Pontiella desulfatans: one gene and its partner. The protein of the gene in region 2 binds, or shares a complex with, the protein of the main gene of each other region. Links are inferred from orthologs where the notes say so. Each region holds a gene or a part of one and is shown on either strand. Other genes may lie near its edges. The genes, in order: dnaN and dinB.

Region 1 (15,725 bases), on a different replicon or contig from region 2:
GCGACTTCGCTATATGGTTTGTCCATTTTCTTCGCAATATGGCGAAGCACATCCTCAGGAAGAAAACCGAACAGGCCTTGCGCAATCTGCAAAACCGGGATCAATCCCCCATCCTTATATTTATACTCCTCAAGAATCTCATCAAGCTTCTTAAACAGATTTTCATCACTGGATTCCATTCCACAGGAACAGCTTACGGATTTAGCTTCATTCAGCATACTACGTCTCCATTGCTAGGGTTCTCAAGTGCTACATACGGAAAGTCCACTCTCCAAAATACTTAAAAAACCCGAAGATTCAACTACTCTCTATTTTTATCGATATATTTATACAAAATATTGATTGTGATTAGGGGGTAGGTCTCAAAGCGGAGCCGCATATATATGCTTAAGGTGATGTTTTTTGTAATATTTTACGTGGTTATACACAACCAATTCAAAAACCACATAAATTCATTTCAGATGCATTAAGTGTTTATTATGTTGATTTTATTCCATTGTAATAAGGTGTACTTAAGCTGCTGATATGAAGAAAACATATAATATGTACCGCAGAGGTGTCCGAAACCTTAAAGCAATAATAGACTGAAACTCATGAACTAACTTTGTTAGTTTTGACCGGTTTCACGTTTGATAAACATCATAAGAATTGAAACATCAGATGGATTGACGCCAGAAATTCTAGAGGCCTGGCCCAAGTTTTCCGGGCGTATATTTTTAAGTTTTTCTCTGGCTTCGTAGCGTAGGCTTTTAACATTATCATAGTCAAAATCTGATGGTATATGCTGGTCTTCCTTCCTCCTGGCTGCATCAATACGCTCTTTTTCGCGTTTAATGTATCCAGCATATTTCACCTCAATTTCAACTTGCTTTATCACCTCGTCGCTAAGAGATGAAACATTATGCGGTAAATCCTTATAGGAAAAGTTTGGTTGGCGAAGCATTTGTCCTAGCGATTTCCCATCAAAATATATGGTCTCTAGTCGATCGCATTCCGCCTGAATTTGTTTGCCTTGATCTGATATTTCCTCAATTTCAGAAATATCGACAATACCCAGCTTCTTTGTCTTTTCAAATAGCCGATAATAGACATTATCCTGACGTAACGTCAATCGATGCTCCGAGCGAGAGGTAAACATTCTATAGGGTTCATCTGTTCCTTTAGTGACTAAATCATCTATCAGGACACCAATATAGCTTTCACTACGACTCAATGTGAAAGGGCCGCCTCCAAGAACCTTTATTGCAGCGTTAGCACCAGCAACAAACCCCTGAGCCGCAGCTTCCTCATATCCTGTTGTTCCATTCAATTGACCGGCAAAGAAAAGATTTTCGACGAGTTTAGTTTCCAGTGTATGGAAAAGCTGGGTTGGATTTGAGTAGTCATACTCTATCGCATAGCCAGGGCGAATAATTTCGGCATTCTCTAAACCATGGATGGAATGGATCATTTGCCCTTGAACATCCTCAGGAAGACTATTGGAGGTTCCATTTGGATAGAGGCGGATATTGTTCCGGCCTTCAGGTTCAACAAAGACATGATGGGAATCTCTACCGGAGAACTTCACAATCTTATCTTCAATAGATGGGCAGTATCGGACTCCGGTTCCTTCAACCAACCCACCATACATCGCACTTTTTTTTAGGTTTTCAGCAATGATCTGATGGGTATTTTCATTTGTATGGGTTAGCCAACAAGGGATCTGGTCTGTACCAGGCATCCACGGGTGCATTCCAGGTTGTTCCACGTGGAACATAGCATTCATCCCAATGGAACTTTCCTTCTGGTGTTCCACGTGGAACATTTTCCACTCTTTACGTGCCATTCTAGAAAAGAAAGGGGGAGGGTTATCGCCTGGCTGTATCTCCATCTTGGAATAATCGACAGAATCCCTATGTATCCGAGGTGGCGTTCCCGTCTTCAATCTACCCAATTCAAAACCGAACCGATCAAATGATGTGCTTAATTCCTCAGCCGATTCCTCACCCATCCGACCTTCGTTAATACTTTTCATACCAATAAGGACACGTCCACGAAGAAATGTTCCGGTACAGATTACAACAGCACTAGCATCGATGTCTCCACTTCCTCTAGTCGTCACACCACATATTTTTGATCCTTTTGTTCGGATTTCCGTGACAATATCATCATGTATGTCGAGATGCTTCTGCATCCCAAGCACCGCTTGAATTCGTACAGGAAAAAGGTCTTTGTCGCACTGGATGCGGTTAGATTGAACTGCCGGCCCCTTGCGCGTGTTTAACATACGGTATTGAATCCCCGTATAGTCAGAATTACGACCTAATTCACCACCGAGCGCATCCAATTCAGAAACTAAATGTGATTTCGCAATTCCGCCCACTGCTGGATTACAAGGTAATCTTCCAATAAGTTTTTTGTTTAGTGTTATCAATAGTGTATTAACACCCATTCTTGCCGAAGCCAAAGCAGCCTCATAGCCTGCATGACCACCACCAACAACAATAACATCATATAAAGTCTTATACATAATTACACCATTTATACTTATCGGGTCGTGGATAGTTGCACTCAGCAATAGAATGGTCAACGATAGCTTTTGGACAAAATAACGGATCACCTTTAAAACGAGCGTTCTATGAATGTAGATATATGCTGTAAGCGCTGTTCAAGTTGCGAGATCAGGCGTAAGTTGAGTATATTGATACGGGGAAACACTAATTAAGGAAGGACTGCCAATGAAAATTCTATTGTCTGGCTCGCATGGATTAATCGGAACCCAATTGATGCGCTCGCTGCACGAAAAAGGACATGAAGTTAAAGCGTTGGGAAGAGATTTTACAAAGGATATGGATTTCAACGATATAGACGCAGTAATCCATCTTGCGGGTGAGAGCATAGCCAAGGGACGGTGGACTACTGAAAAGAAGAAGCGCATTGAAGAGAGTAGGGTTGCTGGAACCACCTTACTCTCTCAACAAATAGCCGAAAGCCCACATAAACCTCGTGTTTTCATTACCGCATCGGCCATCGGATATTACGGCGAAAGAGGAAATGAAATACTCGATGAATGTAGTTCAGCTGGAACGGGATTTCTTGCAGAAGTATGCCGGAAATGGGAGGCGGTGAGTCTTCCTGCAAGGAAAGCCGGAATTAGAACCGTCAACATAAGAACGGGAATTGTCCTAAGCGAAAAGGGTGGAGCACTATCCAAAATGCTTCCTCCATTTAAAATTGGTGCGGGGGGAATTATTGGAAACGGTAAACAATTCATGAGTTGGATCAGCCTACATGATCTGGTTGAAGCGATAACCTTTCTAATTAACGACGATGAATCAGTAGGTGCCATTAATTTAGTTTCGCCCAAACCAATAACAAATCATGAATTCACGAAAACCTTGGGCCATGTACTTCATAGGCCAACCATAATGCCGTTGCCTGCATTTGCTGCAAAGATTATGTTCGGAGAAATGGCGGAAGCGCTATTGCTTTCCAGCACCAAAGTAATACCAAAAAAACTAATGGAGGCTGGTTTTAAGTACAAACATGAGGATTTGAGGGAAGCTTTAGAGGATATATTGAGATGAAACAAAATGATGCACTGGATAGAATCCATAAACAAATTTCGGAAAAAGAAAAGGGGTATCGCGCCAAGGCGCTAAAAATGTTTCCACATATCTGCGGCAGCTGTGCCCGCGAATTCGAAGGTCTGAAACTGAAAGAACTCACCGTCCACCACAAAGATCACAATCATCAAAACAATCCCCCTGATGGATCCAACTGGGAACTGCTTTGTGTATATTGCCACGACCATGAGCATGAAAAGCATAAGATGAAGGGTTTCGGCAATGGAACCGAAGAAGCTTTCAAGGGTGGGGGATTCAGTGCTTTTGAGGGGTTGGATGCCCTGTTTCCAACCAGTGGAAAGGATGAAGACAGCAAAGATTAGATGCGGGATCTGCCCAAAAGGGTGCGAACTCGAACATGGCGAAACCGGAGACTGTCAGGTTCGGACAAATATTGACGGATTAATTAGTAGTGTAACCTACAGTCGCCCCTGCTCAATGAACATCGACCCTGTTGAAAAAAAACCGCTATATCACTTTCTTCCAGGTTCACCGATTCTTTCCATTGGAACCGCCGGATGCAACCTCCATTGCAAGCAATGCCAGAACTGGCAGATTTCCCAATCCAATCCAACTTCGCCCAATACGACATCGCCCGGGGAAATCGTTAAGCTTGCGGTTCACAAAGTGTGTCCGTCGATAGCCTACACCTATGCAGAACCGCTCGTATCTTATGAATACACCCTGGATTGCTGTAAAGAGGCGGCCGACGCGGGAATTAAAAACGTACTGGTCACGGCTGCCTACATCAATCCCGACCCATTACGGAAGTTATGCGGATATATTGATGCTGCCAATGTTGACTTAAAGTCATTTTCGAATCGCTTCTACGAAGAGATTTGCGATGCCCGGTTAAAGCCGGTACTCAATGCACTGAAAATCATGCAAGATTCCGGCGTGTTCCTGGAAATCACCAATCTACTCATTCCAACCCTAAACGACTCTGAAGAGGAAACGAAACAGCTATGCGCTTGGATTGCCGAAAACCTAGGGATTGAAACCCCACTTCATTTTTCACGATTCTTTCCGCAAAACCAATTGCGTCACCTTCCTCCAACCCCGATGGAAACCATTATTCGTGCCAGGGAAATTGCCCTTGGAACTGGCCTGCAATTTGTATACGTCGGAAACATGCATGATGGGGAAGGGGAGTCCACCCGGTGTCCGGGCTGCGGCGTATGCCTTATTGAACGGTATGGTTACCGAATAGTAAAAAACGGGCTAGTGAATGGAGAATGCCCTGATTGCAAAACAGGCATACATGGAGTTTGGTGAACTCCCTTGCCTATTCACTCAATTAAAACTCATTTGACCGACTTAACGAATTCACCGAATTCATCGGGTGAAACATCATCCAGCGACATTCCACGCTTATCCAGTTCATCCTCTATTTTTCGGATAAGTTGCTGAATATACGCATGACTTTCATCGGATCCCATAAAAACATCATATTTTTCCCCTTTTGTGATCCGAACATGCCCATCCTCGGCATCGAACCCTACACCTAGCAGACGAATGATTTTCTTCTGGTTAGCCTTAGACATTTTTTTGATAAACCTGCTTGATCCAACAAGGGGAAATGGATACTTTCTGCCCTCATTCATTGCCGAATGGTGTAATTGGCAGCACAAGCGACTCTGACTCGCTTAGTCAAGGTTCGAGTCCTTGTTCGGCAACCATTTTCCCCAAACCACTGGATAAGTGGACTGCTGGTTAACTGGCAAGCTTCCCAACCACCATCCCACCATTCGGTTTTCCACGCGTTAACTCACGCGGATCGGCATGATCACGTAAAGGAACGGGACATTCGTCTTAATCACGCCGGGGCTGAGTTCGTCCGAGAGTTCCAGGAAGATTTCATCGCTATCAAGATGCTTCAGCGGCGCCATCAGGAAGGCCGGGTTAAATGCAATCGTGATATCCTTTCCAGAATATTTCACAGGAACCGCTTCACGCGATTCACCGATTTCCGGAGAGGAAGTCAAAAGTTCCATGCGGTTTTCAGTAATTTGAACCTTCACCGAGGCAGCCTGGTCATCAAGCATGAGCGAGACACGACGAACGGCGCTCAGCAGCATTTCGCGATCAATGGCAATCCGCTCTTCGCATTGGGAAGGAATAACCTGGCGATAATTCGGGTAGGTTCCGTCGATCAGCTTCGAAATAATAAAAATATTTCCGAATTCGAAGGCCACCTGCGTTGCGGAGGTCTTGATGATGGCTTCACCTTCATCGCCGAGTGTTTTGATTAACTCATTAACGGTCTTGGTGGGCACCACAATATCAACTTCTGCATCGTCTGGCATGTCGATTTCCTGCTCCACAAGAGCAAGGCGCCTACCATCCGTGCATACGGTTGTGAGCTTGTTGTCCCGGAATGCCATCAGGGAACCATTCAAAATCGCCCGGGATTCGTCCGTAGAGGCCGCGTAGGATGTTTTCTGAAGGATATCCTTCAGCGTGCCTTGAACGAGCGTATAGGAGAAACTCTCTTCGAATGTGGGCATAGGCGGAAAATCATCCCGGGAAAGCCCTTCGAGTTTGCATGTGTAGGAACCGGAGATGATCGTGGCCACATCTTCATTGCTCACGCCGATGTCAACCTGATGGCTGGGCAAGTCTCGGCAAATACTGAAGAACCGACGGGCCGGAAGGGTTGTTGCTCCATCCTCATCGATGTCAGCCTCGATACTGGTTCTAACACTGACCTCCATATCGGTTGTTGTGAGCGTCAGCTTCCCGTTGCCCGCTTCGAGCAGGACATTCGAAAGAATCGGTAGCGTGGTTCGTTGGCCAACGATCGACTGCACCTTTTGCAACGCTTCCAGAATTTGATCCTTCTCGATGCTGAACTTCATTAACAAGCCTCCTGTTATATAGATATACTCTATTTATAAATTCACTATTAGTATTAGTTGTGGATAACCGTTCAAAAACCTACCGATTTACCGTAACCCCGTCACCCGTAAAAGTTTGAAAAAATCAACAACCCTGTTAATAAGCTGGGCATAAAAACAGGTGTCTGTTCACAACCCCGAGTTGTTAATTCCATCATCAGAAACTCCACAGGTTATCAAGGATTCATTAACAGGCCGTAAGCGTAGGGGGAGTCCGCGCCCTCTGTCAAAATGAATACCTTTGCATAAGAAAAAAACCGTCCCAGTCGAGACGGTTCCCATTTGAAAATCAAATGCCATCCAACTCTACTGAACCGCTTTCACACAATTCTTGCTCACCTTATCCTTGAGAATAGAGATCGTTTGTTGCAATCCACGATCGGCCTTGGCCTTTTCAGAGACCTGTTCATGTGCATAAAGGATGGTTGCATGGTTACGGCTGAACTGCTCGCCAATCACAGGGAACGACTGCGTGGTCATGGTTCTGGAAAGATGCATGGCAATCTGCCGCGGCCAGGCAATATCCCTCGAGCGTCTCTTTCCGGTCAGGTCGGACTGGCGCAGGTCGAAGTGCTCGGCAACGGTGCGCTGGATAACATCGACGCTGATCGCGGCCTGGGATTCCTTATCGAGGAGATCGTGCAATAGTTCTTCCACCTTTTGAACGTCCACTTGCTGGTTGGTAAGCGACATGAATGTGGCGACGCGGATCAAAGCGCCTTCCAGACTGCGGATATTTGAAGAAACACGTTCCGCTAGGTAATCCAGCAAATCATGGCCGATGTTAAGGTTGAGTAGTTCGGCTTTCTTGCGAAGGATTGCCGTTCGGGTTTCCACATCGGGCTTGCCGAGTTCCGTAACCAACCCCCATTCGAAACGGGAAATGAGGCGGGGTGCCAATCCTGCCATTTCGCTTGGTGTGCGGTCGGAAGTCAGGACAATTTGCTTATGGCTTTCAAAAAGTGTGTTGAACGTGTGGAAGAATTCCTCCTGTATACGCGCTTTTCCATCGAGAAACTGGATGTCGTCGATCATCAGCATGTCGATTTTGCGGTATTTCTTCCTGAACGCTGCCACGTTATTGTTCTGAAGCGCATCGATGTATTCGTTCAGGAAGGTTTCGCATGTGGTGTAGCAAATCTTTGCCCGCGGTTTTTTGGTTGCGATATGGTTTCCGATCGCCTGCATCAGGTGGGTTTTTCCCAATCCGACACCGCCATAGATGAAAAGCGGGTTGTAGGTGCGCGAAGGCGAATTGGCCGCCGCCATGGCCGCAGCATGGGCAAACTGGTTCGCCGCTCCAACCACATAGGATTCAAATGTATAGTTGGGATTAAGGTTATGACTCGGTTTCTTGTTCCCAAAACCGAGCGTCGGAAGCGAAATCGGCGACGGAGCTTCCGGCTCCGGTTCCGGTTTAACGGAATCGAAACAACTGGAGTCCACTTCCAGCGAGATTTCCATCTCTTTCCCACTCACGACCATCACGGCTTTTCGGATCATGGGGAAATAGTTTTCCTCCAGCCAATCCTTGTAGAAATCGTTGGCAACCGCCAGACGCATGCGCTCGCCTTTGATTTCCATGCACTGGATCACAGCGATCCATCGGTCATAAATATCACCGGAGAGAATCCCTTTGAGCTGTTTGCAAGCCTCTTCCCAAATATTGCAGATATTCTTGTCCATGTTCCCTAAATTCTGTCCCCTTAACAGGTCTCCTGTACTTATTGACAAGTTATTAACAGCCAGTAAGTTCCCATTCCATAATGCGATGTTGAAAGGTAGTTAAAGCGGTTTGCATCCTCAAGGCATTAGAGATTCATTGAGGCATATTTTTTCAATACCACTAAATGTAGTTGCATACACAGGAACAGACACAAGATAGGCGTGTCCATGTTTAGGAAATGTTAAAACAAAAATGTACTGTTGGGGAATAGAACTGTTGTAACACAAGGAATTTGAGCAGGTTGTGCCCAAATGATTCAATTAACAGGACTCGTTTAGCGTTGAAGATTGGCCCCAAAGCCATGAATAGCCTGGTTGAAGTGGTAATCCTGCTGGGGTTCGCCATCGAAATTGGCGTCTCGACCGTGGATGCGGTGGACGGAATGTAGACGCGCCGGCGCAGGTTGGCGGCCCGTCTGAAAAAGATTGGGCTTTTGTAGGCAATAGCTGGCTGATACCTTTCGTTATACAGGCCGAACGACAAGTTCGGGAGATAACCTATGAAAAGCACACTATCAATTCTTGCCGCATGCGGTCTCGCCATCCCCGCGATGGCACAAACCAATGAATTTCGGAAAGAGCAGGGCGATCGCCAGCGCTCGGAATGGATGAGGGGCGAACAAGGAGGCCGTAAGGGTGAAGGTGAGTATGGCCATCTGGAGCGCTATCGTGAGATATCCCCCGAAGAAAAAGCCGAACGGCAGGAACGCCGGCTTCAGCTGATGGAAAAAACCCTTCAAGAAATTGGAATCAATGAAGAACAGAAAACCCGCATTCTTGAAGTTCAGAAAAAACTAAAAGAAGATTTGTCCGTAGCCCAGGTCAAAGCCGACCTGGTGCGCAAAAACCTTTCAGACCTTGAGAAAGCCGGCGCTTCCGAAGAAGAAATCTATGCCGCCATCGATGCCGTTTCGGACTCCCAGGCGGAGACGATGAAAATCCTGACCAGAAACCGGATGGCCATGGAGAGGATCCTTGGAAAGGAAAAATACAAGCAGTTCATGGATGCCGCCCGAAACCAGTATCGGAAACATGGTCGACGCGGTGGCGCCGGCATTCCGCCCCGTCCCGGCATTCCGCCCACACCCGGCGAAGGAAATCCAAATCAAGAGCCACCTCTGCCGGATACGGTGAAAGTTCCGCGAACTCCGCCACCACCTTCAATCTAGGGTAACCCCCGAAGGAACAATGAAGCCGCATTTCCATAGTGCGGCTTTTTTGTTAATGCCGATTTTATACCAATCCATGCGGTGAATATAAAAGACAGGTTACAGAACCTGTGTTTCCATTATATGTGGAGATATAGCTATGGGTAATAAGGGGAAACCGGGGTATTTCGGGAAACATGCAAAATCGAGCGCTGCGCTTGTCAGTTTGGCAATCCATGCGGTTTTGCTGGTCGTTGCACTGTCGTTCGTAGCCGTTCAGGTCATTGTGAAGGATGAGCAAACCTTCGAGGCGCAAAAAGTAAAACGGCCCAAAATGCAACTCAAGAAGCTCACTGTTCCCGTGAATGTAAAGAAGAAGAAGGTGCAGAAACCCAAACTCCGTAAAACCATTGTCGTCAAAAAAGAAATAAAGTCGATGGACATCAAAATGCCGGAAGTGTCCGGTGTTAAGGGGGGAATGGGGTATATGGATGGGGGCGGCGGGCTCGGTGGCTTGGGCTTCGGACTCGAAATCGACCTGTTCGGCGCCAATAAAGGCACTGGTAACGAATTCGAAGGCACCTTCTTCGACCTGAAGATGGACCCCGATGGAAAACCAGCCAAAATGGACGAAAACTACTACAAGGAAGTGCTGCGTAATTTCGATGGTTCCTGGAACATCAGCCGGTTCGAAAAAAAATATTTCAAGGCCCCAAAGAAAAAATTCGCGACCACCTTCATGTTGCCTAAGATGAAGGCCGAAGAAGCTCCCAAGGCGTATGCCGTGCAGGATGTCGTTCAGCCCAAACAATGGGTGGCCTACTATAAAGGGGTAATAGCCGCTCCCGAAACCGGGCGCTACCGGTTTTGGGGTATTGCCGACGATGTTCTTATGGTTCGCGTCAAGAATCGCTTGGTCATAGACGCCAACTGGCCGAGCATGGGCATCACCGGTTGGACGAGCAATGACGACCGCGATAAAAAATGGAAAATGTCCGGCCAAAATGTGCGAATAGGCGACTGGTTCCACCTGACCAAGGGCAAACCGACCGAAATGGAAGTATTGGTTGGTGAGCGTCCCGGCGGCTTTTTCTTTTGCCACCTGCTGATTGAGCAGGATGGAGTCGAATATCCAAAAGGGGAGGGGGGGCGCCCCTTGCTTCCCATCTTCAAAACGCAGGAAATCCCCGAAAAACTAATCCCGCAAATGAAGATAGAACCCGGAACCTGCACCACGGACGGTCCCACCTTCGGCGTTTTGAAGTAGAATCCGTTTTTTCTGCAAAAGCGGTTCTGTTTTGCTACATTCACTGCATGGCGGAAAAACCCCCCAGTCCATTGCAGGCCAGTTTCTGGCTAACGAATGAAGAACAGCGCTATATCCTGATTATATGCGCCTTGTTCATTACAGGACTCGCTGCCCGCTATTTATACTTGAAAAACCAAAAGCCCGAGGTATACACACCCGCCGGAATTGAAGAATTGGAGCCGAACCATGAGTGATTGCATTTTCTGCAAAATCGTTGAAAAGGAAATCCCATCCACCATCGTCTTTGAGGACGCGGATGTGCTCGCGTTCATGGATATTGGCCCCATTGTAAAAGGACATGCCCTTGTGATTCCCAAGCAACACCATGATCCGGTAACCGAAACGCCGGATGAGGTTTTGGCCAAGCTTTTTCTCACGGCTAAGAAAATCGCGAAGGCACAAATGAACGCATTCGGTGCACAAGGGGTCAATATCATGCAAAACAACGGAAGGGCGGCTGGACAGGAAGTTGAACATATCCACGTGCACGTCATACCGCGTTTCGAAGAGGACGGGCACCACTGGAACTGGAATCCAAAAAGATACGATGATTTCGATGAAATGGCCAAATTGGCCGATCAATTGCGGGAACAACTTTAGAACCATGAACAATCCAAGCCTAGACGATTTACTCGCCCCGATCCTCCTGAAGGACGACCGCTACCAGGCCCAGGCCTATGTGTTTGTGCGCGAAGGGCTCGACCACACCGTGCGCAAACTCGAAAAGCCCCGCCACGTAAGCGGCGGTGAACTGCTCGAGGGCATGCGCGAATACGCCCTCCAGGAATACGGTCCCGTAACCAAGCGGGTGCTTTCCGAGTGGGGAATCAATGAATGCGTCGACTTTGGCCATATCGTCTTCAACCTGGTGAACGAAGGGTTGCTGGGGAAGACAGAAGAGGACTCCATCGAGGATTTCATGGAGGGCTACGATTTCCACGAAGCGTTCATCCAGCCCTTCCGCCCCAAAAAGCCATCGGCATGCCCGGTTTCCGCCGATTAGGCGTTCATGCCGCCCAACCCGGCGGCATGTTGTCTGAAAAGTATTCCTTCAATACCTCGGTTTCCGTCTTCGGCTACTGAAAGGCCAGGGGGGATCAAAGATCCCTCTTCAGGTCCATGTAACCTGCCGGATTCCCTGCTTCAGGCATGCCCCTTTCATCTCCCTCCTGGCTCGTAGGCGCATTATTGTGGCCCGACCTGTCTGAAATCCCTTTCAGCAAAGCGTCACATGGGCGTATATCCTATGATTTTATAATAAAGACCAACACATACGAGGTAGGGGAATGAACACACCCGGCAAGCCGGTCAGCTGGCTTTTGATTGCATCCATGTTTTCGCTCAACCTCCCGGGCGCGGTGGCCCAGGAGGAGACAAACCAAACCCAGGCGGTTTCAGCTGAAAACGTTCCACCGGGAACGGCCATCACCAGCAGGCGCGATTCCTCCACCTCCATCCCCCCCGTCCAAACCGGCGTCACGCGCGATGCCTCCAAATCCGAGGTGGCCATCAATTGGGAAAACGTCACCCTCAAGGACTGCATCGAGGTGCTTTCCCGCGATCTCGGCATGGAATTCATCATTTCCCCCTCCGTCAACGTCACCCAGGAGGTCAGCATCCGCGCCGGCGATGTCACCTCGTGGAACCGCGAAAACAAGCTCGAACTCTTCGATGCCATTCTCGACACCGCCGGCGTCCAGCGCATCCAGCGCGGCCGCGTCTGGGTGTTCGCCCCGTCCGATATCCGCCCGGTCATCACCGGAAGTGCCGGATCCGACCTGGCCGACGGCCAGCCCGTCATCGGCGTCATACAGCTCAAAAGCATCAGCGGCGCGCAGGCGCAGCAATTCCTTGGAACCATTGGCGGCAAGCCCCAGCGCGTATTCGCCATGGGCGGCACGCAGACCATCATCGTGATCGGAACCAAGGCGTTCCTGCGCCAGGTCGAGGAACTCATCGCCATGGTGGATGTTCCGCCGTCGGTCATGTCGCACTATGTGTTGAAGAACGCCGATGCCGAAGACGTGGCGACTGAACTGGGCAATGTGTTCTACCGCCAGATCGGCAGCAACGGCCAGCCCATCCGCTTTTTCGCCGTGGCCCGCCGCAACGCCGTCGTCGCGCAGAACATTGCATCCGGTATCGAGCAGGAAGTGGAGAAATGGGTGAAGTTCCTCGATGAAACCGACAACCTCAACGAGCGCGTCACCAAGGTCTACCGCATGCAGGTCATTGAAGCCGATGTCATTGGAAAAACCCTCTCCAACCTCTATTCCGACCTGTACAAACAATCCCAGCTGCGCGAACGCGAGCGCGGAAAAACCGCCACCAAGATTGCCAAGGCCGGTGCCGGCGCAAACGGCGGGGGCAAGTCTGCGGCGCCCAGCGCGGATTCCAAAGGTTCCCCGAAAAACCAGGCCGCCAAGCCGGCCGCCCCCTCCCCGAACCAAACCTCCGGAGGCGGGAATGGCGGAATGGATGGAATCGCATCCTCGATGGATGAAGAAGTCATCATCCATTCCGACAAGGATACCAACACCCTCATCATCAACGCACCCGCCGAAATGCACCGCGAAATCGAGAAAACCATCAAGGAACTCGATAAATCCCGCCGCCAGGTCCTCATCGAAACCGCCATGGTCGAGGTGGTGCTCGACGACGGCATGGACTTCGGCGTCGAATGGGCCGTGCAGGGCGGGGGCAACCCGGCGCACGCCGGCGCCCAGATGAGCGGTCTCGAGCTCGGCGCGCTCGCCGCCGGAACCACCCCGCTGACCGAGGCCGCCAACGGCTTCACCTATTTCGTCAAATCGAACGACGAAAAGTGGGCGCTCATCCAGGCCGCCAAGGACGAAGACCGCCTGCAGGTGCTCTCCTCCCCGACCGTACTCACGCGCGATGGCATGGAAGCCGAGGTTTCCTTTGGCTCCGAAGTGCCCATCCAGCAGAGCAGCGTCACCGACGCGGGCAAGGAAAACTTTTCATACGACTACCGCGACGCCAAGATCACCCTCACCGTAACCCCGCACATCGACGACGACCAAATGGTTACCCTCAACCTGGAGCAAACCGTACGCCGCGTCGTCGAAAACACCATTTCCACCGATAACGACGCCCCCGTCTTCCGCACCCGCGAAATCCGCTCCAACCTCCAGGTCGACGATGGCCAGACCATCATCCTCGGCGGCTTGATCGAACGCGGCGACCGCGAAGAACGCGTCGGCATTCCATTCCTGATGGATATCCCCTTCATCGGTTTTCTCTTCGGCCGCACCTCGGTCACGAAGGAGGGCACCGAAATCCTGATGATCATGACCCCCTATGTCGTTGATTCGCGCGATGAAACCGACCTGCTCACGCGCGACTTCCGCCGCAAGGTGCTCGGCGGCCTGAACAAAACCAGCGCCGACATCCGAACACTCTACGATCTTCAGGAAGAAGCGCCCGAGGAGGCGAACTGATGGCCTACCGTCCCATAGGCGATATCCTCGTCGCGAACGGGTGCGTCAACCGCGATGCCGTCGAGGCCGCCCTGCGCAAGCAGAACGAGGGTGGGGGACTGCCCAAGCTTGGCCGGATCCTCGTGGAGGACGGGGCCATCCAGCCCGCCGAACTCCTCAAGGCGCTCTCCGAGCAATACGATCTGCCCGCCAGTCCCCACGAAAAACCGGCCGACCACCTTTTCCTCGACGAAAACCTGCCGTTTCCGTTCATGATCGAGCACCGCGTGCTCTTCCAAATGGTCGAAGAGGCCATCTCCGCCATCACCGACGACCCCTCCGACTGGTCGTCCATCGAGGCCGCGCGCCTGCACCACGGCGAGGCGCTTCCAGTCCACCTGGTGACCGAGGCGCAGATGGACGAAGCCTTGGGCAAGGTGCAGGCCTTTGCCGAAAACAACCTGAAGTCGATGATGGCCGAGGCCGAGGTTTTCCAGGCCGGCGAGTGGGGCGACGAGGAGGAGCACCTGCGCGACCTCGCGCTCGAGGCGCCCGTCGTTCGCATGGTCAACCTCATCATCACCCAGGCCGTTGAAAAACGTGCGTCCGACATCCACGTCGAGATCGGCGAATACAACCTGCGCGTCCGCTACCGCGTCGACGGTGTCCTCCACGCCGCCGAGATGATCGACCGCAAACACCACGCCGCCGTCATTTCGCGTATGAAGCTGCTCGCCAAGCTCGATATTGCCGAGCGCCGCATCCCGCAGGATGGCCGCATCAAGATGCAGGTCCACGGGCACGATCTCGACATGCGCGTTGCCACCACGCCAACGATCTACGGCGAAAACGTCGTCATCCGCCTGCTCAACCAGCAACACGTCGAGCTCAATTTCGGCAGCCTCGGAATGCCCGCGCATGAGGAAGGCCTCTTCTCCAAAATGGTCGAGCAGCCGCAGGGCTTCATCCTCGTCACCGGCCCGACCGGTAGCGGCAAGACCACCACGCTGCACACGGCGCTCACGCACCTGAATTCCGACAAGGTCAAGATCATCACCATCGAGGATCCCGTCGAAATCCGCCTGCAGGGCATCAACCAGATCCAGATGAACCCCAAGATCGGCATGACCTTCGCCAACGGCCTCCGCTCCATCGTCCGCCAGGACCCGGACATCGTGATGGTCGGCGAAATCCGCGATGCCGAGACGGCCGACATCGCCATCCAGGCCTCGCTCACCGGCCATATGGTGCTCTCCACCCTGCATACCAACGATGCCGCCGGCAGCGTGGCCCGCTTGGCCGACATGGGGGTCGAGTCGTACCTCATCGCCTCCGCCCTCACCGGCGCGCTCGCCCAGCGGCTCTGCCGCCGCGTCTGCCCCAAGTGCGCCGAAGCCACCGTGGTGTCGCGCTCGCACCTCTCCGATTTTCCCGAAGCGGTCGAGCCCGAATACACGCTCTACCACGGCAAAGGCTGCGAGCATTGCGACGGCACCGGCTTTTACGGCCGCATGGGACTCTACGAACTCATGGGCACCAACGATGAAATGCGCGAGCTGATCCAAAAGTCGCCCGAATCCGGCCCCATCCGCGCCATGGCC
Region 2 (15,761 bases):
TTCCTCCGCCTCCCGCCGTGCGCGCAGCAGCCGGTGCGCAACCCGCATCCGCAGCTCGGCCGCTGCGTTGTCGGTGAAGGTCATCAGCAGGATCTTGCGCGGGTCGATCGCCTCGTCCAGGACCAGTTTTTCATAGAGCCCGGTAACCTGGTAGGTCTTGCCCGTGCCGGCGGATGCATTGTAGACGATGTTCATGCAAGCACTATAAAGGGAGCCGCCGACCGCCGGAAGCCGAAAGCCCCCCGATCCTCAAGGTATATCATCCAGCACCCACGATCGTGGGTGCTGGATGATATACCTTTGGGGCGGAAGGGGGCAGGGAGCGGTTGGCTGGTTTCGGAGGTTAATCGAGGAATTCGATGCAGATGGGGCCGCCTTCGAAGGGGACTTTTTTTTCCGTGAAGGTGAGCCTGCCGGTTTTTTGATCGACCTCGAAGAGGGCGATGTTGTGCGATTTCATGCCGCCGACGAGCATCCATTTCCCGGTGGGGTCGATGTTGAAGTTGCGGGGGATCCACACCTGCGCAGGTGTGGTTTCCAGTCGTTCGAAACCATCCTCGAAGCGGGTGAAGACGCTGATGGAGTCGCGGCCTTGTTCGGTGAGGTCGCGGTTGGAGGCATAGATGAACCGGCCGTTGGGATGAATGCGGATTTCAGCGCAGGTCATCTCGGATTTATCGCCCCCTTCCGGGAGAGTGGAAGCGGTTTTAACGAACTCGAGTTGACCGTTTTCGGCCGCCTTGAAAATGGAGACGCTTAGGTCGAGCTCGTTGAGGAGGTAGAGCAGGGAGCCGTCCTGGTTCCACTTCATGTGGCGCGGCCCCATGCTTCCACCGGGGACTTCCGCGAATCCGGCTGCGGAGAGGGTGCCGGCCTTGGGATCGAGCTGGTAGATCATGATTTTGTCGATGCCGAGGTCGGCCGCATAGGCGTGGGTGTTGGCCGGGTTGACGAAGACGGAGTGGGCATAGGCCTTTTTCTGGCGTTTGGGGTGCGTGCCGGAACCTTCGTGTTTGAAGAAGGATTTTGGCGCGGAGAGCGAGCCGTCGTCCTGGATTTGGTAGGAGGCCACGGCGCCGCCGCCGTAATGGGCGGTCATGACGCATTGGCCGGTTTTATCGAGGCTGACGTGGCAGGCACCGCCGCCCTCGGTTGTTTGGGTGTTGAGTTCCGTCAGCGATCCGTCGGTGTTGATTTTAAAGGCGGTGGTTCCGGTGGAGTAGAGGAGTTCCTTGTTTGGGTGGATGGCGATGAAGCCGCAGCCCTTGGTTTCGGCCGCGAGTGCCGGGGTGGAGAGTTCCCCGGTCTGGGCATCGAAGTCGGCGAAGTAGATGCCTTTGCTTTTTTGGGTTCCGAAGTAGACGCGCGAAGTGCTGGCACACGCGGTCATGAGGAGTGCGGTGCTTGCGAGGGTGAGTTGGGTGAACAGTACGGTTTTCATTTGCTTATCCTTTTATTTCGATGATGGATTCCCCCGAGGCCAGCATTTCAAGCGCAGGGTGGAGTGTTGTGGATAGAATCCGCTGAAGGTTAAGGTTTGTTGTGTTCCCGCAGGTCAGCCAAATGACCTGGGGTGGTGTGCCGTGTTGAGATAAAAGATGGGGGAAGTCGGCATCCTTGGTCAAAACAATCACGTTCGCTTCACGGGCGGCTTGGAATATTTCGAAGTCATCTGCGTCGCGCAGGCCGAGGTCGCGTACGGCCTTGGTTGGGATGGCTAACGTTTCCTCAATCCAAGGAGCGAGCCTTGGCGAGAGTTGGGCATCGAGCCAGACCGTCATGCCGCGATGATGGGGTGGTCGATCAGTTTGGATGCGTATTGGAGGCATGCCTGGAGATCGGCTTCTTCAAGATCCGGCATTTCCTCAAGAAGTTGCTTGGCATCCAATCCCGCAGAAAAGAGGTCTAGTACATCGGTAACCCGGATGCGCATGCCGCGGATACACGGACGACCTCCGCACTGGTTGGAATCGACCGTAATGCGTTCGTTCAGATATGTCATTGAAATCTCCTTCGAGAGTTGCATGCACAGTACACGTATAAACGGCGGTTCCGCAAGTATGGGCGGTGAATACTATTGGAAATTTACTTTGGCGATGTGGGGGAGTTCGCGGTAGAGGTTGTCGTAGTCGAGGCCGTAGCCGACCACGAAAAGGTCGTCGATTTCAAAGCCCTTGAAGTCGGCCTCGAACTCCACGGCGCGGTTGGCCTTTTTGTCGAGCAGGACGCAGGAATGCACGGTTTTCGCGCCGCGTTCAATCATCAGTTTCTTGGTGAAGGCCAGGGTGCGGCCGCTATCGAGGATGTCGTCGACGAGCAGGACGTTGGCATCGGTCAGGTTTTCGCGGATGTCGTGGATGATTTGGACGGTGCCGGAGGAGACGGTGCCCGCGCCATAGCTCGAAAGCGTCATGAAATCGATGTGGGGATGGGCGTTGTGGCGGTAGAAACTACGCATCAAATCGGCGAAAAACATGAAACTGCCCTTCAGGATGCCCACCACCACCAGGTGGTCGGGTTGGTCGGTTGCAATGATTTCGTCCACCAGGGAGTCCACCCGCCGGGCAATGGTTTGTTTATCGATCAGGATTTCTTTTACATCGTGCGCTCTCATGGGTAGTCTCCGCAGTTCTTCCAAAATTTGGTAGTAAGCATGCCCAACGTTTTGGATTTGGGCAACGAAAGAGTGACGATTGATCCGTGACGCGTGAATTGAATCTCGCCTCAATCGCCACGGATCACGTTCACTGGAGATTTGAAATGAAAGTACGTACACGTTTTGCACCGAGCCCTACGGGCCATGTCCACATCGGCAACATGCGTGCCGCGATCTACAACTGGTTGTTCGCCCGCCACATGGGTGGGGAATTCCTTCTGCGCGTGGAAGATACGGACCGCGAGCGCTCGACCCCCGAGGCCATCCAAACCCTGCTCGAGGCCATGGAGTGGTTGAAGCTGGATGTCGACGGGGAACCGCTCTACCAGAGCACCCGCATGGAGGCGCACCTCGAAGCGGCGGAAATGCTCCTCTCCAAGGGCATGGCCTACAAGGAGGACAAGGGCGGAACCGGACAGGGCGAATGCATCATCTTCAAGATGCCCGGAACCGACAGCACGTTCGAGGACGGCATCAAAGGTACGCTTTCGAAGGCGGCGGAAAACATGCAGGATTTCGTCATCGTCCGCTCCAACGGGACGCCGGTGTTCCATTTGGCCAACGTGCTCGACGACATCGAACAGGGGGTCACCCACGTGATCCGCGGCGACGACCATGTGGAAAACACCTTCCGCCATATTGCGCTCTATAAGGCCCTCGGCGCCGAAGTCCCGAACTTTGCCCACCTTCCGATGATCGTCAACGCGCAGGGCAAGCCCTACTCCAAGCGCGACGGCGACGCGTTCGTCGGCGATTTCCGCGAAAAGGGATTCCTCGGCGATGCGCTCTTCAACTATCTCGCCCTGCTGGGCTGGTCGCCCGGCGACGACCGCGAAGTGATGAGCCGCGACGAGATGGTCGAGGCCTTCACGCTGGAGCGCTGCCAGTCGTCCGCCGCCCAGGTCGACCTGAAGAAGCTGACATGGATGAACGGCGAATACATGCTGAAGCTTCCGGAGGAGGAGTTCGATTCCATGGCATTCGCCGAGCTGGAGAAGGCGGGGATCGAGGCGGAACCCGAATATGCCCAGCGTGTGTTCGGGCTGGTCCGCGAGCGCGTCAAGACCGTGGCCGACCTTGCGCCGATGGTGGGCTATTTCTTCACCGATGACTATGCATACGACGAGAAGGCCGTGAAGAAGAAAATCCAGAAGGACGGCGTGGCCGACATCCTGGCCCAGCTGAAGGAGCTCCTGGCTGCCCTGGAAGTCTTCGACGAAGCCTCGACCGACCAAGCGTTGCACGATTTTGTCGAAGCGTCCGGCCTCGGTTTCGGAGCGGTGATGGCGCCGGCGCGCATTGCGGTTTCCGGCATCCAGTCCGGGCCGGACTTGTTCCCCATGCTGGATGTGCTGGGGCGCGAGCGTGTGCTGAAAAGAATTGATCGCACGGTTCAATTGTTTTTGGCATAGTTTTCCAAGCGGAGGCAAGAGTCTCCCTTCAGGCTTGGAAAAATGCAGCTCATATCCACATCATGTTTCACAACGCTTGCGGCGGTCGACCTGGTCAAGGCATGGCCGTTCGTCATGGCGATGCAACTGCTGGTGCTCCTTGTGTTGGTTTGGGTGCTGGTCTGGAACCGGCGGCTCAAGCGGCGGATGCAACGGCAGTCCGTAGATCTCGAGCGCGAGCTGGAGCGACGCGTGATGGCCGAGGCCGCCCGCGAGGAACGGTTGCGCGACCGCGATGCCAACATCGCCATGCTGGTGAGCGTGAACGAGGATACCGAGGAGGCGCGCGAAAAACTCGAGGAGGCCAACGAACAACTGCAGGAGGCCATCCGGCGTGCCAATGAACTGGCGGTCGAGGCCCAGGCGGCCAACATTGCCAAAAGCGAATTCCTCGCCAACATGAGCCATGAAATCCGAACCCCCATGAACGGCATCATCGGGGTCACCAACCTGCTGCTGGATTCGGGGCTCACGGAAGACCAGCAAGACCTGGCCGCCACGGTGCACCGCAGCGGCAAATCATTGTTGGCCATCGTGAACGATATCCTGGATTTCTCAAAGATCGAGGCGGGGCACATGGAGATCGAAATACTCGATTTCGATCTGAAGGTTGTGCTGGGCGATCTGCGGGCCATGCTGAGTCTGCAAGCGCAACGCAAAGGGATCGGCTTCGACGTGCGTGTGGACCCGGAGGTGCCTGCCCGGTTATGCGGCGATGTGAGCCGCCTCCGGCAGATCCTCACCAACCTCGTCGGCAACGCCATCAAGTTCACCGAAGAGGGTGAGGTGGCATTGGCTGTATTGCTTTCCGACCGCCATGATGGCCACGTCCATATCCGGTTCGAAGTCAGGGACACGGGCATTGGCATCGATCCCGGGCATTTGGCCCATATCTTTGGCGCATTCCATCAGCAGGATGCCTCGACCTCCCGCAAATATGGAGGAACCGGCCTGGGGCTGACGATCTGCAAGCAGCTGGTGGAAATCATGGGCGGCGAGATCGGGGCTGAAAGTGCCGCTGGCGAAGGTTCCGTTTTCTGGTTCGAAATCCCGGTTGATCTGCAGAGTGGGACAAGTGTCCAGACCGCATTCGACTTCGTGAAGACCGGCACACCCAAGCCGTGCGAGGACGAAGTGAGCGCCACCCAGGACATACTTTTGTCAACCCGTATGGAAATCCAGGCCATGGATCGGGATGTCCGGGTGTTGGTGGTGGAGGACAATCTCGTGAATCAAACCGTTGCCGTGCGCACGCTGCATAAGATGGGGTGTATTGCGGAGGCTTCGAAGGATGGTGCCGATGCCATCGAACTTTTGGCGAACCGCCATTTCGACCTGGTGCTGATGGATGTGCAGATGCCCAAGATGGACGGACTCGAAACTACCAAGGCCATCCGGGAAAAGGAGGTGGCGGAGGCGTTGCCCCGACTACCCATCATCGCAATGACCGCCCACGCCCTCAGTGGCGACCGCGAACGTTGTTTGGAAGGCGGCATGGATGGCTATATCACCAAGCCCATCAATGTTGCGGAGCTGTCCAACGCGGTCTTCCAATCTCTGGGGTCTCAATCGGATTAAGTCGGGGGAACGATGAAAAAAGCGTTGATGGTTTTGGGGATCATCCTGATTTCGATGGTTCCCGTTGTGATCCTGGCGAGCACCGTATATACCTTGATGCTTCCGAACATCTATCAATCAACGGCGGTGGTTTCCGTGCGGGCCCTGGGAGGGGCGGGGTGCCCGAATCCTTGCGAACATTGCGGACTCTCGGCCTCGGCGTTGATTCAAACAGAGATGGCGATCCTCGAATCCAAGCCGATTCTCCATGAGGTGATCAAACGCCTCGATCTGCAGTCTGAATGGGGGCGCGACCGGGAGAAACTGCCTCGTTCCGTGGCTTGCAAGATTCTGCGGAATAGCATCAACATATCAAACCGTCGCAACTCACCGATCGTTGAGATCAGCGTCAGGCGCGACAATCCGGATGAGGCCGCCGATATTGCGAATGAAATGGTGGCAACCTATCGCGACGCCAAGAGGGCGCAAGCCAAGATGGATTCGGTTGAGCTCATCGACATCGCCGAACCCAACCGCCGGCCCGTCAGCCCCAACCTGTTCTTGAACACCCTGCTTTCCGTTGCGTTCGCGCTGGGCATGGGCATCGTCGGGCTGATCCTGTTGCTGGCCGGCCTGAATAAGAAACCGCCGCCGGTTCCCCGCTGACTAGGGCCGGTTGCGGCAACGATCGGCGGGAACGGAAAGGCGCTTGAGCAGGAACTCCTGGAACTCGCGGGGATAGTCCTGCAGGGCCAGCGCCTTTTCCATGCAGAGCAACCAGGCTTCCTTTTCCGCGGTGCCAATGGCGAGATGGGCGTGGGCCGGCGCCAGTTGCATCGGTCCGTATTTTTCCGCATACCGGTCGGGGCCGTCCAGGTAGCCGCAGAGGAACACCGCCAGCTTTTCGCGCGACATCGTCAGGTCTGTCGGGTGCATGAATAGGATCTTCCGCGCCTCCGGAAGCGATTCCATCACATCGTAGAAGTCGTTGGCCAGTTTCGTGATTCCCTCAATTCCCCCGGCCATGCGGAACTGGGTGTCGCCTTCGCGGTATTGGGCATGCAGATTTTCCAAATTGTCGGACATTTAAACCTCACTAAAATGGTACTATATACCGGTCCGGCTTTTGGAAGGCCAGCCCTTCGAGTAAAAAATGTATCTCCCTCCTTGTGCTGGAGCGCATTGGGCGGCATCTTGTGATCCTCGATTAAACAATCAGGAGAATTTCATGGCTAAGATGCAGAAGGTTTTTGGGTTAGGGATTGTCGCGCTTTGTTCCGCATCGGTTGCCATGGCAGCCCTTCCGTCCGCGAAACTGGTCGATTCCGAAACGGGTGCGAGTTCCGAGGTCACCGTGCTGACAAACGGGGCCAGCTTCAAAATGGGCGAAAAGACGTATCGGCTGGAACTCGACCAATCCGCGGACGACAAATTCATTGAGAGCCTCAGCCAGGAACGTGCCCCCCTGCGCATTCATGATTTGCCGGCCTATGAAGCATTCAACATGCTGACGCTGCTTTCCGACGCGGCCATCGTATGTTCCCGCAGTGTCGAAAAGGATCTCAAGATCAGCATCAACACGCAGCACGACTCCATCATATCCATCATCGATCAGATCTGCTTCCAAATCGATGCCGAAGCCACCGTGCGCAACAAAACCTTCTGGATCACCGCGAAAAAACAGTAGGTTGCGGGCGCTATAGTTCGTAGGGCACAACCGTCATAGCCTGCCGGAAATCCTTGGCATTGCGTGTGGCGAGTTCGAGTCCAAGTTCTTCCGCCGTGGCTTCGATGAGGAAATCGGCCATCTTCCGTTTTAGGTTCCAGCGCCGCTGATAACCGGCGGCTCGGGCGCCAAACTTCACCAGCGCCCGGATGGCATACTGCTGCGTTTGCGGATGCCGTGCTTCTTTTGCCAAAGGCGCAAGGGCGGCCACGGCCCGCTTTGCGTCCACTCCGAATTCGGCAAGCTTCCCAATGGCCGAGGCCGCCAGCCGCTGAACGTCGTTCGAGGGGGTAGAAAGTAAGACTCTCAGCTCGTTCAAGGCTTCAGGACTCCCGCTTCTACCCAGCTCCAAAGCGCGTTTCCGAGCTGCTTGGTGGTCGGAGGGAAGCATAGGGCTTTTCATCGCAGGTTCTCCTTTGCTTAACTCGCATTCGCTCGCCAATCAACCTAATGGATTATCGAGCGAATGCGAGTCAATCCTGCGGTTGTCAATTTTCCAGCACCTGCAGCGCAAGATCCACAATGCCGAACGGGGCGCTGACCTGGTAGCCGGCAACGCGGTCGGCAATCGCCTCGCAGATCTCGCGGGCGATCTCGATGCCGAGCTTGCGGCCGTCTTCCTTGGTTTTGGCATGGCTCATCCGTTCAAGAATGGCATCCGGAATTTCAACGCCCGGAACTTCGTTGGCGAGGAATTCGGCATTGCGCAGCGATACCAGCGGCCAGACGCCGGCGACCACCGGAATGGTTCCGCCGCGGGCCGCCGCCGCATCCATGAAGCGCAGCAGGGCTTCCGGATCGAAGATCGGCTGGGTGATGGAATATTCCGCCCCGGCATGAATCTTGTTCATGTAATGCTGCAACTCGCGCTCCGGTTCGACCGCGCACGGGTTGGCGCCCACGCCGATCAGGATGCCGGTCGGCGGATTGATCGGGTTGCCTCCAACATCCACGCCGTGGTTCAGGTTGTTGACGACCTGCGTCAGGCCGACGGCATCCACGTCGAATACGGGTGTGGAATCCGGATAGTCGCCGAGCTTGGGCGGATCGCCGGTGATGATGAGATAATTCCTCAGGCCGCCGGCATAGCCGCCGAGCAGGTCGGACTGCATGCCGATCAGGTTGCGGTCGCGGCAGCAGTAGTGCAGCACGGTTTCAATGCCCACTTCGCGCTCGACGAACAGCGCCGCAACCATTGGCGAAATGCGCGCGCTGGCGCGCGGGCCGTCGGGAATGTTGATGGCGTCGATGCCGGCATCCTTGCAGGTTTGGCACTGGGCGAGCATCGGCTTGAGATCGATGGAGCGGGGCGGGGTGATCTCTACGCTGGTGACTTTTTCGCCGCGGGCCAGCTTGGCCGCAAAGCCGCATTTTTCCGCCATTGGAACCACGTCCACCTTCGGGGCTTCCTGGTCGGTATGGCTGGAAATGGCCACATGCTGCTTTACGCCGGTCATGGATTTGATGCTCTTGGCCGCCGTGGCGATATCGGCCGGGGTGGTGCCGCAGCATCCGCCGACGCCGCGCACGCCGAGTTCGATCATGCGTTTGGCATATTCCGTGAAATATTCGGGGGAAGCCATGTAGATCATCCGGCCGTCCACTTCTTGCGGGTAGCCGGCGTTGGCCATCACCACCATCGGCTTGGAGGTCAGTGGCAGGGCGCGCTCGGCATTGCTGTAGGCCGCCGCAGGGCCCACGCCGCAGTTGAGCCCGATGCCGTCCACGTTCCCGTCGTTTTCCAGCGTTTGGACCAGCTGTTCGACCTTGCGGCCTTTTTCGGTTGTTCCTTCAATGCCGACCGTCATGGAAACAAAAACGGGAATGCCCAGCGTCTTGGCCACCTTGGCCGCAAGCTGCGCTTCCTGGATATGCGTAAAGGTTTCGAGCATGAAAAAGTCGACGCCCTCGTCCGCAAGAATGGCCAGTTGTTCGCGGAATATTTCCGCCAGTTCGCCGGCTTGGCTTTCAAGGAAGACCTGGCCCGACTTCAGCAACGGCCCGACCGATCCCGCAACCAACGCGGCATCACCCGCGGCTGCCCGGGCCAGCCGGACGGATGCGCGGTTGATGTCTTCGAGTTGGTCGGCCAGTCCGTGCCCCTGCAGTTTCAGGCGGTTGGCGCCGAACGAGTTGGTTTCGATCACGTCCGCCCCGGCATCGGCATATTCCTGATGGATGCCGCCAACCAGTTTGGGATTGGTGATGCAAAGGTGTTCGTAGCACGTATTGATGAACACGCCCTTCGAATAGATCATCGTTCCCATCGCCCCGTCGAAGATCAGGGGTTGGTCTGCCATGCGTTCTAGGATTGTTTTCATAGTCTGTTCTCGTTGTTGGATATTTCGTCACGCATTGTATCCCAGGTTGGGTGAGAGCCATTTCTCCGCGACTTCAATGCTCCATCCTTTGCGCTGGGCATAGTCCTCCACCTGCTCCTTGCTGATTCGGCCGAGCGGGAAGTAACGCGAGTCGGGGTGCGAGAAATAGAGGCCGGACACCGAGCTGGGCGGGTTCATCGCCATGCTTTCGGTCAGCTCGATGCCGGTCTGTTCCGTTGCGTTCAGCAGTTCGAAGATCGTGATCTTTTCGGAGTGGTCGGGGCAGGCGGGATAACCGGCCGCCGGGCGGATGCCCTGGTATTTTTCGTTGACCATTTCGTTGGGCGAAAGGTTTTCGTCCTTCCCAAAACCCCAGTCACGGCGCGCTTTTTCGTGCAGGTATTCCGCGAACGCCTCGGCCAGCCGGTCGCCCAGCGCCTGCACAAGAATGGCGTTGTAGTCGTCGTGGTCGGCCTTGTAGCCGTCGGCGATTTCCACTACGCGGGGCCCGGTGGTCACGGCGAACGCGCCGATATAGTCGGCGCAACTCGCCTCTTTCGGTGCAACAAAGTCGGCCAGCGACCGGTTGGGCGTTCCATCCTTCTTGATCATCTGCTGGCGCAGGAATTGAAGGGTGTTCAGCTTTTCGGTACGCGATTCATCGGTGTAGACCTCCACGCTGTCGCCGACGCGGGCCGCCGGGAAAAAGGCGTGCACACCGCGTGGTTCGAACCAGTTTTCGGCCATGGCTTGCCGGAGCATCGCCTGGGCATCATCGAAGAGCGACTGCGCTTCGGGGTGGTCGAGCACGGCGGGATATTTGCCTTCCAGCTCCCAGGTCCAGAAGAACGGAGTCCAATCGATGTAGGGCACGAGCGCCTCCACAGAAACCTGAACCGCCTGGGTTCCTATGAAGTCCGGGCTGGGCGGGACATAGCCCTTCCAGTCCGCATCAAAGGCATTGGCGCGCGCCTTGTCCAGCGGCATGAAATCTCGGATTTCCTGCGATGCCTCATGTTGTTCCCGGATCGCGTTGTATTCAAAGCGTACGGCGCTGCGGAACTTCTCGTCGCCGCTCAGCAACGATTGCACCACGGTCACGGCGCGGGAGGCATCGAGCACATGCATGGCGGTTCCGCTGTATTCGGGTGCAATCTTCACCGCCGTGTGCTTCTTGCTGGTGGTGGCGCCGCCGAGCAGGAGCGGAATCTTCAGTCCTTCGCGCTCCATCTCCTTGGCCACGTGAACCATTTCGTCGAGCGATGGCGTGATCAGGCCGGAAAGGCCGATCACATCCGCACCCCATTCCTTGGCTTCCTTGAGAATCGTATCCCACGGAACCATGACGCCGATATCCTTCACCTCGAAGTTGTTGCAGGCCAGCACCACGCCGACAATGTTTTTGCCGATGTCGTGGACATCGCCCTTGACCGTGGCCATCAGCACCTTGCCGGCGCTGGACGATCCACCGCCGTCCTTTTCGGCATCCATGTAGGGCAGGAGATAGGCCACCGCCTTTTTCATGACGCGCGCGCTCTTCACCACCTGCGGCAGGAACATCTTGCCCGATCCAAACAGGTCGCCAACAATGCCCATGCCGGCCATCAGCGGCCCCTCGATCACGTGCAGCGGGCGTTCGTATTTTTGCCGCGCCTCCTCGACGTCCGCATCGATGTGGTCGACGATGCCTTTCACCAAGGCGTGCGAAAGACGCTCCTCAACCGAGCCTTCGCGCCATGCCTGGATTTCGGCTTCCTTCTTGGTGTCGCCGCCCTCGGCCTTGATGCGTTCCGCAAAATCGATCAGGCGTTCGGTTGCGTCTTCGTCGCGGTTCAGCACAACATCCTCAACCGCCTTGAGCAGCCCGGGTTCGACTTCGTCGTAGACCTCCAGCATGCCGGGGTTGACGATGGCCATGTTGAGCCCGGCTTCCATGCCGTGGTAGAGGAAGGAGGCGTGGATGGCTTCGCGGACGCGGTTGTTGCCGCGGAACGAGAAGGAAACATTGCTGATGCCGCCGCTGACCGAGCAACGGGGCAGCGTTTCGCGGATCATCTTGGTGGCTTCGAAAAAGGAGGTGGCGTTGATGCGGTGCTCCTCCATCCCGGTGCCGATCGGGAACACGTTCGGGTCGAAAATAATGTCGGTCGGGTCGATGCCCAGCTCCTCCACGAGGATCCGGTAGGCGCGGGTGCAGATTTCAATCCGACGCTCGGTGGTGTCGGCCTGGCCTTTTTCATCGAACGCCATCACAACCATGCCGGCACCGTAGCGCTGGATCTTTTTGGCATGCTCCCGGAAGGCGTCCTCGCCCTCCTTCATGCTGATGGAGTTGACGATGCCCTTGCCCTGGACGCATTTGAGCCCGGCCTCGATGACTTCCCATTTGGAGGAATCGATCATGATCGGCACGCGGCAGATGTCGGGCTCGGAAGCCACGAGGTTGAGGAACTTGACCATCATCGCCACGGAGTCGATCAGGCCCTCGTCCATGTTGATATCAATCAGGTTGGCGCCCGTTTCGACCTGCTGGCGGGCCACCTGCAGCGCCTCTTCCAGATTACCCTCGCGGATCAGCCGCGCAAACTTGGGGGAGCCGGTAATGTTGGAGCGCTCGCCGACCATGCACAGGTTCATTTCCGGTGTAATGCGTAGCGGCTCCAGTCCGCTGAAGCGCGGGGCGCCGTCCGGTTCGGGCGGAACGCGCGGCGGGTGTTTTTTGACGACCTCGGCCATGGCGCGGATATGGTCGGGGGTGGTGCCGCAGCAACCGCCCCAAATGTTGGCAAGCCCATGTTGGGCAAAGTCGTCGTAGATTTTGGCCATGTCGGCCGGCGAGTCGTCGTAGCCGCCGAAGGCGTTGGGCAGGCCGGCGTTGGCGTAGATGCTGATGTAGCACGGGGCAACCTCGCCCAGCTCTTCGATATAGGGGCGCATGTCTTCCGCGCCGAGGGCGCAGTTGATGCCGACCGAAATCGGGTGCGCATGTTCGATCGAATACCAGAACGCGGTCGGCGTCTGGCCGGAGAGCGTGCGGCCGGATTGGTCGGTGATCGTGACGGATACCATGACGGGCAGGCGCTGGCCGATCTTTTCGAACACTTCGTCGATGGCATAAAGCGCGGCCTTGGCATTGAGCGTGTCGAATACGGTTTCGACCAACAAAACATCGACGCCGCCTTCAATGAGGGCCTCGGCCTGTTCGGAGTAGGCGGCAACCAAATCATCGAAGCTGACGGCGCGGTAGCCCGGATCATTCACATCCGGCGAAATGGAGGCGGTACGGTTGGTGGGCCCGATGGAACCCGCCACGAACAAGGTGCGCGATGGATCCTTTTCTAGCACACGGTTCACCGCCTTACGCGCCAGTTTTGCTCCCTCGATGTTCAACTCGCGCACCAGCGACTCCAAGCCATAGTCGGCCTGGGAAACGGTGGTGCAACTGAAGGTGTTCGTTTCAACAATATCCGCCCCGGCTTCGAGAAACTCGGTGTGGATATCCTCGATCACCTGCGGTTGGGTCAGCGTGAGCAGGTCGTTGTTGCCCTTGAGGTCGGATGGATGGTCGGCAAACCGGTCTCCGCGGAAGTCGGCTTCCTCCAGCTTGTGCTTCTGGATCATGGTGCCCATGGCCCCATCCAGCATGAGCACCTGTGTTTGAAGCAGTTCCGCGAAAAGCTGCCCGTGTTCATGGGTGAAAGGGTTCAAATATTTTTTATGTGCCATGGCCTGCTCCGGTTTAAAGGGTTGAAGGGTATATATCCGTTTATCCGGATATTTCAATTTAATTGTGCGGGCAAATCTCTTCCGGACGGAAAAACTGACGGCCGTCAGTTTTTCCGTCCGGAAGAGAGGTCAAAAAGGAAGCGGCGCAAGGTAGAGGGGTATAAACCTTGCGCCGCTTAGGAAGAAGAAACCAGTAAAGTCTCTTGCACAGGGAACGACTTATGGACTGAATAGTGGACAAGATATTAACTAAATTCTTTTAAGGCAGGTCGGAGGCCCGTTTCAGGCTGTTTTTTCCATATTTTTCCCGGACGGAATCGGTGGTTTGGCTTAATCGGCTTCTCTTTTTTTGCAGGGCGGTGTCGGGGGTTTCGAAAAGGTTGAGCTGCCGGGTTTGGGGTTCCTCGGTTTCCGTGAGGCCGCTGACGCCAAACCCGATCAACCGGACGGGCCGGTGGCGGAGATGTTCCTCCAGCAGCTGCATGCCGGCTTCACGCAGGCTGGTGTCGTCGGAGCAGGGGACGGGGAAGCGGGTTTGGCGGGTGATGGTGGAAAAATCGCTCCATCGGATCTTCAGGTGGACGGTGGTGGCAAAAAAGCCGGCCTTGCGCAAGCGGGTTCCAACCTTGTCCATGAGGCGTTTATAGGTGGCCTCGATGGTTGGACGGTCGGCAATATCCTCCTTGAAGGTGATTTCGTTGGAAATGCTTTTTTCATCCACTTCGCCCACGATGCCGCGCTCATCGATGCCGTGCGCCAGGCGGATGAACCCATTGGCGGCTCGGGAGCCGATGGCGCTTTCGAGTTGTTTGGGGTCGCATTGCTGGAGTTTGCCGATGGTGTTGAGGCCGAGGGAGAGCAGTTTTTTCTGGGTAACCTTGCCCACTCCCCACATGCGGGCAATGGGCAGGGGGGCCAGGAACGCCTCGATGGCCTCCTGTTCGAACGGGACAACGGTCAGCCCGTCCGGCTTATCCATGTCGGACGCGATTTTTGCGAGGAACATGTTGGGGGCCACGCCGACGGAGGCGGTGAGCTGCGTCTGTTCGCGGATATCGCGCCGTATTTTTTCGGCGATGGTTGGCCCGTCACCGAAGAGGCGCCGGGCGCCGGTGACGTCGAGGAAGGCTTCGTCGATGGAGAGGGGCTGGACGATGGGGGTGTAGGATTCGAAGATCCGCATGATCTGGCGGGAGGCTTCCTTATAGTTTCCCATGTTGTGGGAAACAAAGATGGCGTGCGGGCACTTTTGCTTGGCGGTGCGGGAGGGCATGGCCGAATGGATGCCGTATTTGCGGGCCTCGTAGGAGGCGGCGGCCACCACGCCGCGCTGGTCGGGCGGTGCTCCGACCACCACCGGCTTGCCGCGCAGCTCCGGGTGGTCGCGTTGTTCGACGGATGCGAAGAAGGCATCCATGTCGACATGCAGAAAGGTTTTGCGTGGCTCGTTCATGTTTCGGCTGAAGGGCAAATCAGGCGGTCGTTATTGCTTTTCATTGGAAATGATTTCCCTAAACTGTTTTTCAATAAACTAAACCGATGGTGCAGACCTATGGAAGAGAAAACACACGCACAGGAAGAGCATAAGGATCCGCGCGATGTGATCCTGGATCTCAACTTTGTGCCCCAGTGGGCACGCAAGCCCCCGGGCGAAAACCACTATAGCAAGAAGGAATATTCCGACGAGCGTCCGCGCCGCGATGATCGCCGTCCGCCGCGCCGCGATGGCCGACGGGATGAGCGCCGCGATGATCGCCCGCGCCGGCCCCGCCCCGAGGGCGAGGGGCGCCGCGAACGCGAAGAGCGTCCCGAGCGTCGCCGCGAACCGCGTGAGCAGCTCAAGGAGCTACCCATCACGGTCTCGTTCCTTCCGGAGCAAAAGAGGCTCGCTTCGTTGGTGAGGCAAATCCACCACTCGCGCCGGGCCTATCCGCTGATGGATCTGGCCAGCCTGCTGATCCATGATTCGGAGGGGTATCTCGTCAAGATCGAGGGCAACAAGGCCACGCCGGATTTCGAGATGTTCCAGTGCAAGAAGTGCCGGGCGGTTGCAGAGCGCGAGGAGATGATGGTCCAGCATGTTAAATCGAAGCATATGGCCGACTACTACGAAAAGGAGGAGGTCGAAACCGAACCTCCCGCCGGCAGTTTTCCGGGAGTCGCCCGTTGCCGCAAGACCGGCATCCTGCTGGGGCCGCCCAACCACCATAGCTATTCCGAGAAGGTCAGCGAGGTTCACGAGTCGCGCTTTGCCCATCTGTCGCTCGAAGAATACAAGCGGAACATAGAAATCGTGAAGGACGAGGAGCTGGTCGAGCAATGGA

Evidence for each region.
Region 1: the proteins of dinB (region 2) and dnaN are in contact, whole or in part, in a solved structure (PDB 1OK7), measured with the Escherichia coli proteins. The link is inferred for Pontiella desulfatans from one-to-one orthologs.

What each region holds. Positions count from the first base shown.
Region 1 is NZ_CAAHFG010000004.1:415,062-430,786, forward strand. The notes cover bases 4,417-7,348. They hold dnaN (DNA polymerase III subunit beta), read right to left. Parts: upstream 6,464-7,348; coding sequence 5,369-6,463; downstream 4,417-5,368. Other genes in these bases: amrS (AmmeMemoRadiSam system radical SAM enzyme), read left to right, coding at 4,417-4,880; E9954_RS27330 (hypothetical protein), read right to left, coding at 4,910-5,149; dnaA (chromosomal replication initiator protein DnaA), read right to left, coding at 6,809-7,348. Also shown: E9954_RS27305 (NADH-quinone oxidoreductase subunit NuoE family protein), read right to left, coding at 1-218; E9954_RS27310 (tRNA uridine-5-carboxymethylaminomethyl modification enzyme MnmG/GidA), read right to left, coding at 608-2,509; E9954_RS27315 (TIGR01777 family oxidoreductase), read left to right, coding at 2,718-3,566; E9954_RS27320 (YajD family HNH nuclease), read left to right, coding at 3,563-3,928; more of amrS, read left to right, coding at 3,909-4,416; more of dnaA, read right to left, coding at 7,349-8,188; E9954_RS27350 (hypothetical protein), read left to right, coding at 8,728-9,396; E9954_RS27355 (hypothetical protein), read left to right, coding at 9,536-10,642; E9954_RS27360 (HIT family protein), read left to right, coding at 10,850-11,284; E9954_RS27365 (Minf_1886 family protein), read left to right, coding at 11,289-11,687; type II secretion system secretin GspD, read left to right, coding at 11,971-14,145; E9954_RS27375 (GspE/PulE family protein), read left to right, coding at 14,145-15,725. UniProt on the Escherichia coli protein: Confers DNA tethering and processivity to DNA polymerases and other proteins. Acts as a clamp, forming a ring around DNA (a reaction catalyzed by the clamp-loading complex) which diffuses in an ATP-independent manner freely and bidirectionally along dsDNA.
Region 2 is NZ_CAAHFG010000003.1:1,102,781-1,118,541, forward strand. The notes cover bases 12,794-15,761. They hold dinB (DNA polymerase IV), read right to left. Parts: upstream 14,891-15,761; coding sequence 13,697-14,890; downstream 12,794-13,696. Other genes in these bases: metH (methionine synthase), read right to left, coding at 12,794-13,437; E9954_RS25105 (hypothetical protein), read left to right, coding at 14,990-15,761. In the rest of the region: E9954_RS25035 (UvrD-helicase domain-containing protein), read right to left, coding at 1-195; E9954_RS25040 (lactonase family protein), read right to left, coding at 344-1,441; E9954_RS25045 (DUF5615 family PIN-like protein), read right to left, coding at 1,446-1,781; E9954_RS25050 (DUF433 domain-containing protein), read right to left, coding at 1,778-2,002; hpt (hypoxanthine phosphoribosyltransferase), read right to left, coding at 2,075-2,614; gltX (glutamate--tRNA ligase), read left to right, coding at 2,761-4,068; E9954_RS25065 (ATP-binding protein), read left to right, coding at 4,111-5,685; E9954_RS25070 (YveK family protein), read left to right, coding at 5,698-6,330; E9954_RS25075 (group II truncated hemoglobin), read right to left, coding at 6,331-6,750; E9954_RS25080 (hypothetical protein), read left to right, coding at 6,893-7,351; E9954_RS25085 (HEAT repeat domain-containing protein), read right to left, coding at 7,362-7,793; E9954_RS25090 (bifunctional homocysteine S-methyltransferase/methylenetetrahydrofolate reductase), read right to left, coding at 7,879-9,711; more of metH, read right to left, coding at 9,739-12,793. UniProt on the Escherichia coli protein: Poorly processive, error-prone DNA polymerase involved in translesion repair and untargeted mutagenesis. Copies undamaged DNA at stalled replication forks, which arise in vivo from mismatched or misaligned primer ends.